One region of the Paenibacillus pasadenensis genome, then DNA from elsewhere that is predicted to be linked to it. Evidence: riboswitches for the same ligand, from Rfam matches in the RefSeq annotation. Region 1 holds a riboswitch; the other holds the start of a gene.
What was found. A riboswitch is a leader RNA that binds a small molecule or an ion and turns the genes downstream of it on or off. The one in region 1 is predicted to bind thiamine pyrophosphate.

Region 1 (5,765 bases):
GGGTAGACGCCGGCGCGCACGAGCGGCAGCAGATGCAGCAAGGCGGCGAGCGCGAAGCCCGCCGCCGATCCTCCCGCGAAGCCGAGCAGCGTCAGGCTCAGCGTCGCGCCGGCATGGCCGGCGAGCCGCTCTCGCGCTTCCCACGCATCGGCCAGGATGCGGCCCGGCGAAGGCATGAGCCATGCCTCGACGCCCCACAGCCGCACTGCCGCCTCCCAGAGCAGCAGCAGCGCCGCGAGCACGGCGAGCGGCGGCCACGCCGCCTTCAGCCGCGAGCGCGTTCGGCCGCCGGCCCGCGCACGCGCCGACTTAGCGCCATTGGCCGCCGCTCCGGCCCGCCCTGACGCTGCGCCATCGGCTGCCGCGTCGCGCCGGACGGCTTCGCGTCCGTCCGCCTCGTTCCGATCCGGCCCGCGATGGCCGCTACCGGCCATCCGGATACTTTTCGAGCAGGCGGTCCATCGAGGCTCCGCTGCCCGGATTGTAGTAGATTTTCACCTGGGAGATGACGGACGGGCAGCCGAGCTCGGCCAGCGCCTCGCTCATGCGGGCGACGACCGCGAGCAGCTGCTGCAGGTCGCCCTCCATCGTCGTCTCCAGCGGAGCGACGCGATAAGGCACGCCGGCCTCCTTGATGATGTCGATCGCCCGGTCGACGTACGGCAGGACGCTTTCTCCTCCCGGCGTCGTCGGCAAAATCTGGATGCTTACCAGCGCGTTGGCCATGTCGATGCTCTCCTCTCGTTCGAAACAGGGATCAATTTCCGTCTGCGGGCAGGAACTCGTTCGTGAACGCCTTCGCCAGGTCCGGCTTGGCGTCCATCAGGCCGTGCTCGACCATCCAGTCGGCGTACCCGTTCCACACCTCGGCCTTCTGCTCGCCCCAGCGGGCGGCGTCATCCTGGTATTTCGGGCTCAGCCACTTCTGGCTGGCGCGCACGAGCTCCGGATTCAGATCGGGCACGGCCGCGATCAGCGTTTCCGCCGCCCCTTCCGGATCGCGGATCGCGTCCTCGTAGCCGGCTGCCGCGCCGGCGACGAACGCGCGCACGAGCTCCGGCCGCTCGGCGATCAGCTTCTCGCTCGTCTGCAGCAGCGGAGTATAGTAGTCGAGCTTGTCGCTATAGTCGGTCAGATAGACCATGTTCAGCTGCTCGCCGCGCAGCTCCGCCTCGACGCCCGTCCATCCGTAGAAGATCCAGGCGAAGTCGATGTCGCGCTTGACGGCGGTGAAGAAGTCGGCGTTGCCCATGTTGACGATCTTGACCTGGCCGACATCCGCCTGCTGCTCCTGCATGAGCGAGGCGAGCACCTCCTGCTCGACCGGCGCTCCCCAGCCGCCGTACGTCTTGCCCTCAAAGTCTTTGGGCTCCTTGATGCCCTTGTCCGCCGGCGAGGCGAAGCCCGACGTATTGTGCTGGATGACCGCCGCGACCGAGACGAGCGGCAGCTCCTGCGTGCGCGCGAGCGTCAGGTTTTCCTGATAGCCGATGCCGAACTCCGCCTCGCCCTTGGCGACGAGCGTATCGGCGGCCGTCCCTTCGGGCGGCTGCACGATCTCGACGTCGAGCCCTTGCTCCTTGAAGTACCCCTTGTCGCGCGCCACATAAAGGCCGGTATGGTTCGTATTCGGCGTCCAGTCGAGCACGACCTTCACCTTTTGCAGCGGCGCGTCCGTCGCCGCCGCTCCGCCGTTCTCCTGCTCGGCGCTGCCGCCGCAGGCGGCCAGCGCGAGCGCCAGCGCCGCCGTCAGCATGCCGCTTGTCCATCTTGTCTTGCTCCCCATGTCTCTCCCCTGCTTTCTTCTCTCTCATGCCGCATCGCCTTCGTCGCCGTCCGCCGGCCGATCCGCGCAGCCGATCCCGCCCGAACAAAAAAAGACGTCTCCCCAAGGAAGACGTCGTGATGGATCGCAGATCGAGACTTGCGTACGGAAGCTCCCGAAAGGGCTGCTCCGCGGCGAGTCGGCTGCATACGGTTCCTACGCTGGCATTATCCAGATCAGGTGTACGGGTCGGGATGCTTCTCCCCTCTCAGCCGGCGTGCGCCAGCTCCCCAGCTATGCGGTTGTCAATAGTGCCATTATAGCAGAGCTCGGGCCGATTGCAACCGGATTGAAAAAGGACGCGGCCGGATTGCGGCAAGTCCGCAAGCCTGCAAGCCCGCAGGCCCGTTAGCGCCCTCCCGGCCGGACGCCGCTTTTGTCAGAGCCACTCCAGCTCGACGCGGACGCCCGCAGGGCGGCCTTCGTGGCGCAGCAGCAGCGTGGACGAGGCGGCATGGAACTCCGCCTCTACCGCATGGCCGCCGGATGCGTCAGCGCCCGGCCCGGCCAGCGGGATATCCGCCGCGCAGGCGCGGATGCGGCTCGGCATGGAACAAGCGCGCAGCCTCGTGCTCACCGTCATCTCGGACGGCGACTCCGACACGTAGCGGAACCGTCCGCCTTCCCGAGCCGCGTCCCGGACGCGGGAGGAGCTGACAAGCACGGAGGCGCGCCGCGCCGCCTCCGCCGCTCCCGGGCCGGCGTGCGCAGAGCCTGCCTGTGCCGGCTCCTCCTCGCCCCAGCCGCCGGCCGCTTCGCCCAGATCGTACAGCAGGGCGTCCTCGCCCGGCGCGAGCTCGATCCGATTCCGCACCGTCAGCTCCGCGTCGAACAGATCGACAAACGCTCCCTCGAGCACGGCCGAGCCGCCTGCCGCTTCGCTCTCGTCCAGCGCATGCGCGATCACATAAGGACCGCGCCGGATGCGCAGCAAGCCGCTCTCGCGGTAGTCGTCCGCCTCGCCGCGCAGCTCCAGCGCGCGCCGGATCGCGCCGAGCACGCGCTCCGCGCCTGCCGCGGAGCGCGACAGCTCGGCCGGATGGCAGCGCAGATGCAGCAGCGCGCCCTCCCCGACGGCATGCTCGCCCGGCTCCGGTTCCCGGCCTAGCCCCATCGCCTCGAACAGATGCTGCTCGGGACGCTCGTAGACGCGGCTTCCCGCCCCGCGATTCCACCATTCGCGCACGCCGTGGAACGGATCCGAGCCGTCGCCGGCATAGATCAGCACGCCGCCCTCCCGCGCCCATTGGGCGAGCGCCTGATGGATGCCGGGATGCTCCGGCTTCATGAACTCGTAGCTGAGCAGCAGGACGCGGTAGCCCTCGAGATAGCCGGGGAACGTCAGGATGTTGTCGAGCTGGACCGGGCGCAGCGGGATGCCATTCTTGACCGGCGGCAGCGCCAGTCCGTAAAAGGCCGAGAAGTCCAGCAGCTCCAGCTGCCGCGTCGTCAGTCCGTCCGCCGCCTCCGTGCCGTCGTCGTTGAACTCGCCTCCATCCTCTCCCTCCCCGAGCACGTCGCCCCGCTGGTACATGGACGAGTTGGCCAGGCAGAGGCCGATGCCGGACGGTCCGGCCCCGGCGCCGGACGGATCGGGAGCCTCCTCGTGGCGATGCATGTCTCGCAGCAGGTTCATGACGGTCAGCAGCTCCGTCTTGTAGGCTTCGGGGATCGGCTCCTTGCCGCTGCCGTCCTCGGTCGGATAGTCCAGCTCGAACACCCGCCACGGCCACGGGCACACCTCGTACTGCTTCACGTCCGGATGCAGCAGGGAGGCGACGACCGTCGCCCGGTAGTTGCGGCGGTAGTCGCTCCAGCTGTAGCGCGGATTGTCCTCGATCGGATCGTGCAGGAACCACATCTCGCGGCCGGTGCCGCGCGTCAGCTCCTGCATGATGCCATATTCCAAATAGGCCGTCTCGAACGTGCGCTCGCGGCGCACGCCCTGATAGACGTTGGCCGTGCGCGCCGTGCCGGTCCAGATCTGGGCGATATAGCCGTCGCATGACGGCATCGAGACGAGCAGCGCCTCCGGGCTGACGATCCGCCACTGGGCGTAGTTGATCAGGCTGTGCGTCGGCACGTAGAAGCGGATCGCCCGATCATAGGCGACGAGCGCGTATTCCTTCATCTCGCCGCAGATGCGCTCGAGCGTGCGCGCATACATCGCCGCCTTCAGCTTCGAGGCCCGGTACTGGGCGTCCGGCGAGCGATGCGGCTCCTGCCAGTCCTCGCCGTAATAGCTCCGCCACTCCCGCTTGAACGCCTCCTCGTAGCCCGACTGCGCCCAGAACTCCGGCTCCTCCAGATGGATCGCCTCGACGCCGCAGTCGATCGCCCGGCGGATCTGCTCCGCCAAATACCGGGCGAACGAGATCGTCGGCGCCATGTACGGCACGTCCTTGCCGTGCAGCATCGGGTCGCCGGAGCGCAGCTTCTGCGCCTCGTCCCAGTGCTCCCGCCCGTCGAACCTGCCGTACAGGTAATCCTGGTATTCGCCCCACGAGACGCCGGTCATGAGATGGATCGTGTAGCCGGCCTTCCTCCAGCCCTCGATCCGCTCGGGCAGATCGTCCGAAATGCCGTACACCATGACGAAATCCGTCCGCAGATCGTACTTGGGCCCGTACGGACGGGATTCCTGGAATCCCGTCCGCTCCTGCCGGCCCGCTTCCTCCCGCTTCATGTCGCGGCCTCCTTTCGGGCAAGCGCCCGGATCAGTTCGGCATCTGCAGCTGCACGACTTCCTTGCCCTTCAGGTTCTCGTTCACGTACTGGATCGCCTCCGGATAGCCGGTCTTCTTGATCTGCTCGCGCAGCGCGCCGATGATGTCCAGCGCCGCTTCGTCGGACTTGGCGAATACCGCTTCCTTCCAGACGTCGCCGATTTTGTCCATCGACGGCTTGAGCTCCTCCCACTGCGGCGACTTGGCCATGACGTCGGCGGCGTTGTAGGCCGAGATGACGGAGATGCCGTTCGGACGGAGGATTTTGCGCGCGCTTTCCATCTTGGCGATCCGCTCCTGGTCCGCCCAGATGTCGCCGCCGAGCGTGTTCGTCCGGTCCTGGCCGGTCATGTCCTCGAAGCCGGTCGCGAAGCCCTCGTTTTTCTTGGCCTTGCCCGTCGTGTCGGCCGCGAACTTGTCGAAGAACTCCGCCTTGGCGACCGGCTTGCCGTCCACCATGTCGTAATGCGTGCCCTCGATGCCGTAGCGGACGAGCTTGAAGCCTTCCTCCGAGGCGAGGAACTCCAGCAGCTTGAGCGCCGCGTCGACGTTTTTGCATGCCTTGGTGATGACGGTGACGTTGTTGCCCTGGATGCCGAGATCGACGGGACGATCTGGCTCGGCGCCGGCCCGCTCCAGCGGCCCGATCGGCACGTAGTCGCTTCCTGGATGCGCTTTCACATAATCCTTGGAGGCGTCGATGATCGCCGGCAGATGCGCCGCCAGCACGGCGATGCGGCCCTGCTTGATCTTTTCCTGGGCGATCGGATCGGTCTGCGTGAACGCCTCCGGATCGAGCAGCCCCTCGGCCAGCAGCTTGCGGTAATACAGCGTGTAGTCCTCGTACGGCTTGGTGAAGAACACATGCTCGAGCGTGCCGCCGCCCTGGTCCATATACTCCGTGCCGTAGAACATCGTGTTGCCGATGCCGACGGCCCAGCCGTTGGAGAAGCCGCCGAGCGGGAACACCGGCATGCCGTTCTCCTTCAGATCCGCGTCCTTGATCTTCTTGAGGAAGGCGTACAGATCGTCCTTCGTCCGGACCGACTGCGGATCGACGCCGACCTGATCGGCGATGTCCTTGCGGACGTAAAAGCCGTACAGCCAATCCATGGCGTCCTTGTCCGTCAGCGGCTGGTTTTGGAACAGCATGTAGCTCTGGTCGCCGAAGGCTCCGATCGCCTTCTCGTACAGCGCCGGCGGCACGTTTTCCT
Region 2 (5,765 bases), 2.7 Mb from region 1:
CGGCCGCCGCGGATCTGCAGCGCCTGACGCAGCGTGACGAACTCCTCCGCGAGCAGCGGCAGCATGTTGAACGCCGCGAGGAAGCTGTAGGCGTAGCGCGCCGGCAGCCGCAGCTGCTGCATGAGCGAGTAGAACAGCGCGACCGGCCGCGTCGTCAGCGCGAACGCGAGGCCGACGGCCGCCACCTGCAGCGAGCGGAAGCCGAGATGCAGGCCGCGGTAGAAGCTTTCCTCGGTGATGCGGATCAGGCCGTACTGGAACCAGACGGTCTCGCCGCTGCCGAACATCATCATGCCGGACGCGGAGCTGACGAACAGCAGCAGGAACGGCGAGGCGTACAGCAGCAGCCGCAGCGGCGGATGCCCGGAGAACAGCGCCAGCGGCAGCAGCGCGGCGACGGCGAGCAGCAGCATGACGTTCGGGTCATGCGTCAGCAGCACGAGCAGGAACAGCAGCGCCGACACCGCCAGCTTATGCGTCGGATTGACACGGTGCAGCCACGTTTCGCGGTACGGAAAGGAAAGGTTCATCGGGTCGGCGCTCCTTTCGGCAAGACGGAACGGGCCAAGGCCGCCTCGGGAGAGCCTGTCGGCGAGGCTTCTGCAGCGGGATCCGCTCCGTGATCCGGTTCGTAATCCGGTTTGTGATCCGATGCGGGGGCCGCTCCGCGGCCCGGTCGACGACTCGCTCCGTCATCGGGCGGCGAGGAGGGAGCAGGCCGCGCCGGAGCGGGAAGCTCCCGCACGACGCCCTGCTCCACCTGCCAGCGGCGGGTGGCGAAGCGGCGGACAAGCTCGTCGTCATGCGTCACCATGAGGATGGCGCAGCCGCTGCGGCGCAGCTCCTCGAGCTGCTCCATCATCGAAACGGTGCCGGCGGCGTCGAGGCCGAACGTCGGCTCGTCGAGCAGCAGCAGCCGCTGGCCGCAAGCCATCGCGGAGGCGACGCTCAGCCGGCGCTTCTGCCCCATCGACAGCTGGTACGGATGGCGCCGCTCCAGCCCGGCGAGCGCGAACCGCTCCAGCAGCGTCCGGACCCGGCCGTCCCGCTCGGGCGGTGACAGCCGCTCCGGCATCGAGAACGCCAGCTCCTCGGCGACGCTGTCCGTGACGAGCTGGAACTCGGGGTTCTGAAAGCAGTACGCCGCCAGCTCCGCCGCCTGCCGGGGCTTGCGCAGCCGGGCCTCCGGCGCGCCCAAAAGGCGCATCCGCCCTTCGCTGCGGACGAGCCGCATGATGGCGAGCAGCAGCGTGCTTTTGCCGGCGCCGTTGGCTCCGGTGACGGCGATCCAGTCGCCGGCGCAGACGGACAGCCGGTCGGCGCGCACCTTGACCTCGCGGCCCCGCATCCCGGCGAAGCCGTCCAGCTCCAGCAGCGGGGCGGGAAGCGGCGGCGTGCCTGCAGCGGGTGCAGCCGCGGCAGAAGCGTCCGCGCCTGGCGCTGCCGCTGCCGCTGCGAGAAGCGTCCCGCCGCCGGCCGGAACGGGCGCATGCGGCAAGACATGAGTCTCGTCGGCCGCATCGAGCGGAGCCGCCGCTCCCGCATGCGCTCCGCCGTCCGTGGAGCCGAAGCGGCCTGCCTTTGCCGCTGCCTCATCGTCCCAGAAGCCCGGGTACCAGACGCCGTAGCGACGCAGCTGCGCGCGGCAGTCGCGAAAGATCTCCTCCGGCGGGCCGTCCGCCTCCAGCCGTCCGTCCGGCGAGAACAGCAGGATGCGGTCCATATCCCCGGCGATGAGGTCGATCTTGTGCTCGACGATGAGCACGGTCCGGCCGTCCCAGATGCGGCGCAGCGCGTCCCATACCTGAGCTGTGCCTTCCGGGTCGAGCAGCGCGGTCGGCTCGTCGAGCAGCAGCGCGTCAGGATCGACGGCCAGCATCGAGGCGACGGCGAGCCGCTGCTTCATGCCTTGGGACAGCTCCGAGACGGCCGTGTGCGGGTCGGGCAGCTCTAGCCCGGCCTGCTCGAGGCAGGCCGCGATCCGCTCCGGCATCTGTTCGCGGGGGACGGCTTGGTTCTCCAGCGCAAAAGCGATCTCTTCGTCCGCATAAGGCATGCAGAACTGCGCTTCGGGATCCTGGAACACGTAGCCGGGCCGCTCCGGCACGACGAGCCGCTCCGCCTTCAGCGGAATCGGGATCGCTGACGGCACGAGGCCGCCGAGCACCTGCAGCAGCGTCGACTTGCCGCAGCCGCTCGGTCCGAGCAGCAGCACCTTCTCTCCGCGCCGGATCGTCACGTCGAGGTCGCGGAACAGCAGCGGCGCTTCTTCGCCGGGGTACTTGAGCCGCAGGCCGATCGCCTCGGCCGCGACCGGCACGGCCGCAGCGCCGCTCCGGGCAGGCGCTCCGGCGGCTTCCGTCCGCAGCGAGCCGGCAGCCGCGCGCTCCGCGTCCTGACTGGCCGCTTTTCCCGACTCCTCCGCGTTCCCCGACTCCGCCTCGTTACCCGGCGCTGCCGCGCCCCGGTTGAGGCCGCTCATCCGCTCAGCCATCCAGCGCGTCGTAGTCCTTGGCCGAAGCCGGACGCAGCAGGCTCGTCACGCCGGTGCGCTCCAGCGCGCGGGCGAGCGCCCAGGCGAACAGCCCGGCGATGACGACGCTGCCGAGCAGCCGCATGGAGACGAACAGCGCGTAGTTCCAGAACGCGAGCTGGTCGATGTAGCCGTAGTAGCGGTCGATGAAGATCGAGGCGACGGCGGCGCCGACGGAGGCGAGCACGGCGACGATCGGACCGGCCTTGCGGTACAGGAACAGCGCGAAGAACAGCTCGGCGCCGAGGCCCTGGAACAGGCCGTACCAGAGCGTCGAGATGCCCCACGATCCGCCGAGGAACGCCTCGATCGCGGCGGCGGCGACTTCCGCGAGGATGGCGACGCCGGGCTTGCGGATGAGCAGGAACGCGAACGTGCCGGCCATGAACCACATGCCGTAGCTGAGCTGCTCGGCGTGCAGGCCGAGCGGCTTGAGGACGTCGTACATCGGCCCCCAGATCTTGTAGACGAGGCCGAAGACGACCGAGACGACGATCGTGACGAGGATGTCGGCGAGGGTGAGGCGATTGCCGGCGCGCGTCGCGCGGCCGGAGGCTGGTGCGGTGGACATGGGATCAGCTTCCTTTCGGATGGGGAATCGGTCTCTCACAGCGGCATGATCCCGGAGCGGCTGCTGTCGGCGGATGCGAAAAAAAGCCCGCCGGACAGCCGGCGGGCAGATGGAATCGGACAGGCGCGCCTCGCGTCCCCCTATGGCGGCGGAACGCAGGACTCGGCCGGCCTGCACGCGGCAGGCCGGACAGGAAAGGCTCCGCCCGCCCGGACGGAGCGGCGGACGGAAGTCCCTAAGCGGACAGGGCCTTTCCCAAGTTGGCGCGATGCATTCTCTCTACGCTGGCATTACCCAGATCAGATCAATGGTCAGCGGCATGCGGCCGCAGTCTCAGCCCGACTTCATCGAGCCCCCATGCATGCTATGAAAGTGCTCTTACTATACCTTGGAAAATCCGGTTCGGCAATAGGGAGTGCCGGCGGGCGGCAGGACGGGCATTGCGGACGGAGTTGAGGGCGTCGGCGGTTGCATCCGTTTTCAAAGGCGGGTAAGCTGGAAGAAAAGGAGGGATTGGCCAATGAAATATCGTCGCTTGGGCAAAACGGAGCTGAACGTGTCGGTCGTCGGCATCGGCACCTGGCAATTCGGCGGGGAGTGGGGCATGGACTTCTCGCAGGACGAGGCGGACGCGATTCTCGACAAGGGCGCGGAGCTCGGCATCAACCTCATCGACACGGCGGAATGCTACGGAGACCATCTGTCGGAGCAGCTCATCGGAGGGTACCTCAGCCGCCGCAGGCGCGAGGACTGGATCGTCGCCACGAAGTTCGGCCATCATTTCCACGAGCGGTTCAAGCGGACCGACGTGTACGACGCGGAGGATGTCGTGCGGCAGCTCGACGCCTCGCTCAAAGCGCTGCGCACCGACTACGTGGACCTGTACCAGTTCCACTCGGGTCCGGACGCGGCGTTCGACAACGACGACCTGTGGACGGCGCTGGACAAGCAGGTGCAGGCAGGCAAGATCCGCCATCTGGGCACCTCCATCGGCAGCAACGACAACCTCCACCAGACCGAGGCCTCGACGCGGGTCGGCTCGCAGGCGATCCAGGTCGTCTACAATCGGCTCGACCGCAAGCCGGAGGAGCGCGTCTTCCCGGCCTGCGAGGCGCAGGATCTCGGCGTGCTGGCGCGGGTGCCGCTAGCGAGCGGCTTCCTGAGCGGCAAGTACAAGCCGGGCACGGAGTTCGGCGCGACCGACGTGCGCCACCGCCAGGATGCGGAGCAGGTGCGCCGCCGCCTCGAGGAAGTGGAGCGCATCGCTGCGGAAGAAGTGCCGGAGGGCGTCGACATGGCGGCATGGGCGCTCGCCTGGTGCCTGCGCCATCCGGCGGTGACGTCGGTCATCCCCGGCTGCAAAAATCCGCAGCAGGTGCAGAGCAACGCCGATGCCGTCGCGCTGGTGACGGAGCCGCATCCGCAGGATGTCCCGGCTCCGGCGCGGGCGTAAGGCGGGGGACGGCAGCGTGCGGACGCAGGGGCGGGCGTAGGCGCGGAGCGAGCGTAGGCGGCGCGGCCCGCGCCTAAGCGCCGGCGAGGCGCAGGCGAGCGTCAAGCCTGCCAGGGCCGCCGATGCCCAGGGCCGGCGGCTCGCGAAGGGCAGGTTCAGCCCCCTTTAGAATCGTCAGCGCGTCGACAAGGAGCCTTCATCCACACCGTGGATGAAGGCTCCTTTCGTTTTCGAGGTTGGATCGCGCGGGCAAGCAGGGAGGAAGGCTGGAGCAACGCGAGTAGAGGCTGCAGCCGGAAAAAGTCGTGCTGCAGGCCGCGCGGACGCGCCAGCCGGAGCTGCAGCCGGAAAAAGTCGTGCTGCAGGCTGCGCGGATGCGCCAGCCGGAGCTGCAGCCGGAAAAAGTCGTGCTGCAGGCTGCGCGGATGCGCCAGCCGGAGCTGCAGCCGGAAAAAGTCGTGCTGCCGGCCGCGCGGACGCGCCAGCCGGAGCTGCAGCCGGAAAAAGTCGGGCTGCCGGCTGCGCGGATGCGCCAGCCGGAGCTGCAGCCGGAAAAAGTCGTGCTGCCGGCCGCCCGGACGCGCCAGACGGAGCTGCAGCCGGAAAAAGTCGTGCTGCCGGCCGCGCGGACGCGCCAGCCGGAGCTGCAGCCGGAAAAAGTCGGGCTGCCGGCTGCCCGGACGCGCCAGATGGAGCTGCAGCCGGAAAAAATCCGCTAGCGGGCCCGCTCTTTGCCGAGTACGGTCTTGCCGTCCTGCGACAAGTACACGGTCAGCGTGCCCGCATCGCCCGGCCCTATGACGCGGAAGCGGACCGCATGCACGGTCCGGCCTTCATGCTCCGCGCCGATCCGCTGCGCCAGCTCCGGGCCTGCCGTCATTGCCGAGACGGCGGAATCCTTCGGGCTGGCCGGCAGCAGCCGGCTCTCCTCCGGCGTCAGGCCGGCATATGCGGCCAGCACCACCCTCTTCCGCGCCGAGGCGGCTTCGTCCGGAGCGGCCTTGCCGATGGCCGCCCAGCCGTCTCCGGAGGCGGGCGGCCCGATCAGCAGCCAGGCTGCGGCGGCGGATCCGGCGGCAAAGATCAGAAGCGGCAGCAGCCAGGCGGCCGCCCGCTTCAAGCTGTCCCTCCGTTGCCCGGCGGCCAGTCGGCGGCCGGGATTTTGCCCGCGTGCTCCCGCCAGTCCGCCGGCACCTCCACGGAGCACA

Region 2: it holds a riboswitch for thiamine pyrophosphate, as region 1 does, so the genes downstream of both, B8V81_RS11330 (ECF transporter S component) here and B8V81_RS23005 (ABC transporter substrate-binding protein) in region 1, are expected to answer to the same signal.

What each region holds. Positions count from the first base shown of each region.
Region 1 is NZ_NFEZ01000004.1:3,089,046-3,094,810, forward strand. It holds gene B8V81_RS22995 (ABC transporter permease) at 1-434, opposite strand, end outside; gene B8V81_RS23000 (thiamine-binding protein) at 424-726, opposite strand; gene B8V81_RS23005 (ABC transporter substrate-binding protein) at 758-1,786, opposite strand; TPP riboswitch at 1,961-2,068, opposite strand; gene B8V81_RS23010 (hypothetical protein) at 2,205-4,511, opposite strand; gene B8V81_RS23015 (extracellular solute-binding protein) at 4,543-5,765, opposite strand, start outside.
Region 2 is NZ_NFEZ01000004.1:358,485-364,249, forward strand. It holds gene B8V81_RS11320 (energy-coupling factor transporter transmembrane component T family protein) at 1-530, opposite strand, end outside; gene B8V81_RS11325 (ABC transporter ATP-binding protein) at 527-2,482, opposite strand; gene B8V81_RS11330 (ECF transporter S component) at 2,487-3,104, opposite strand; TPP riboswitch at 3,364-3,473, opposite strand; gene B8V81_RS11335 (aldo/keto reductase) at 3,625-4,557, shown strand; gene B8V81_RS11340 (hypothetical protein) at 4,863-5,276, shown strand; gene B8V81_RS11345 (hypothetical protein) at 5,273-5,677, opposite strand; gene B8V81_RS11350 (VOC family protein) at 5,674-5,765, opposite strand, start outside.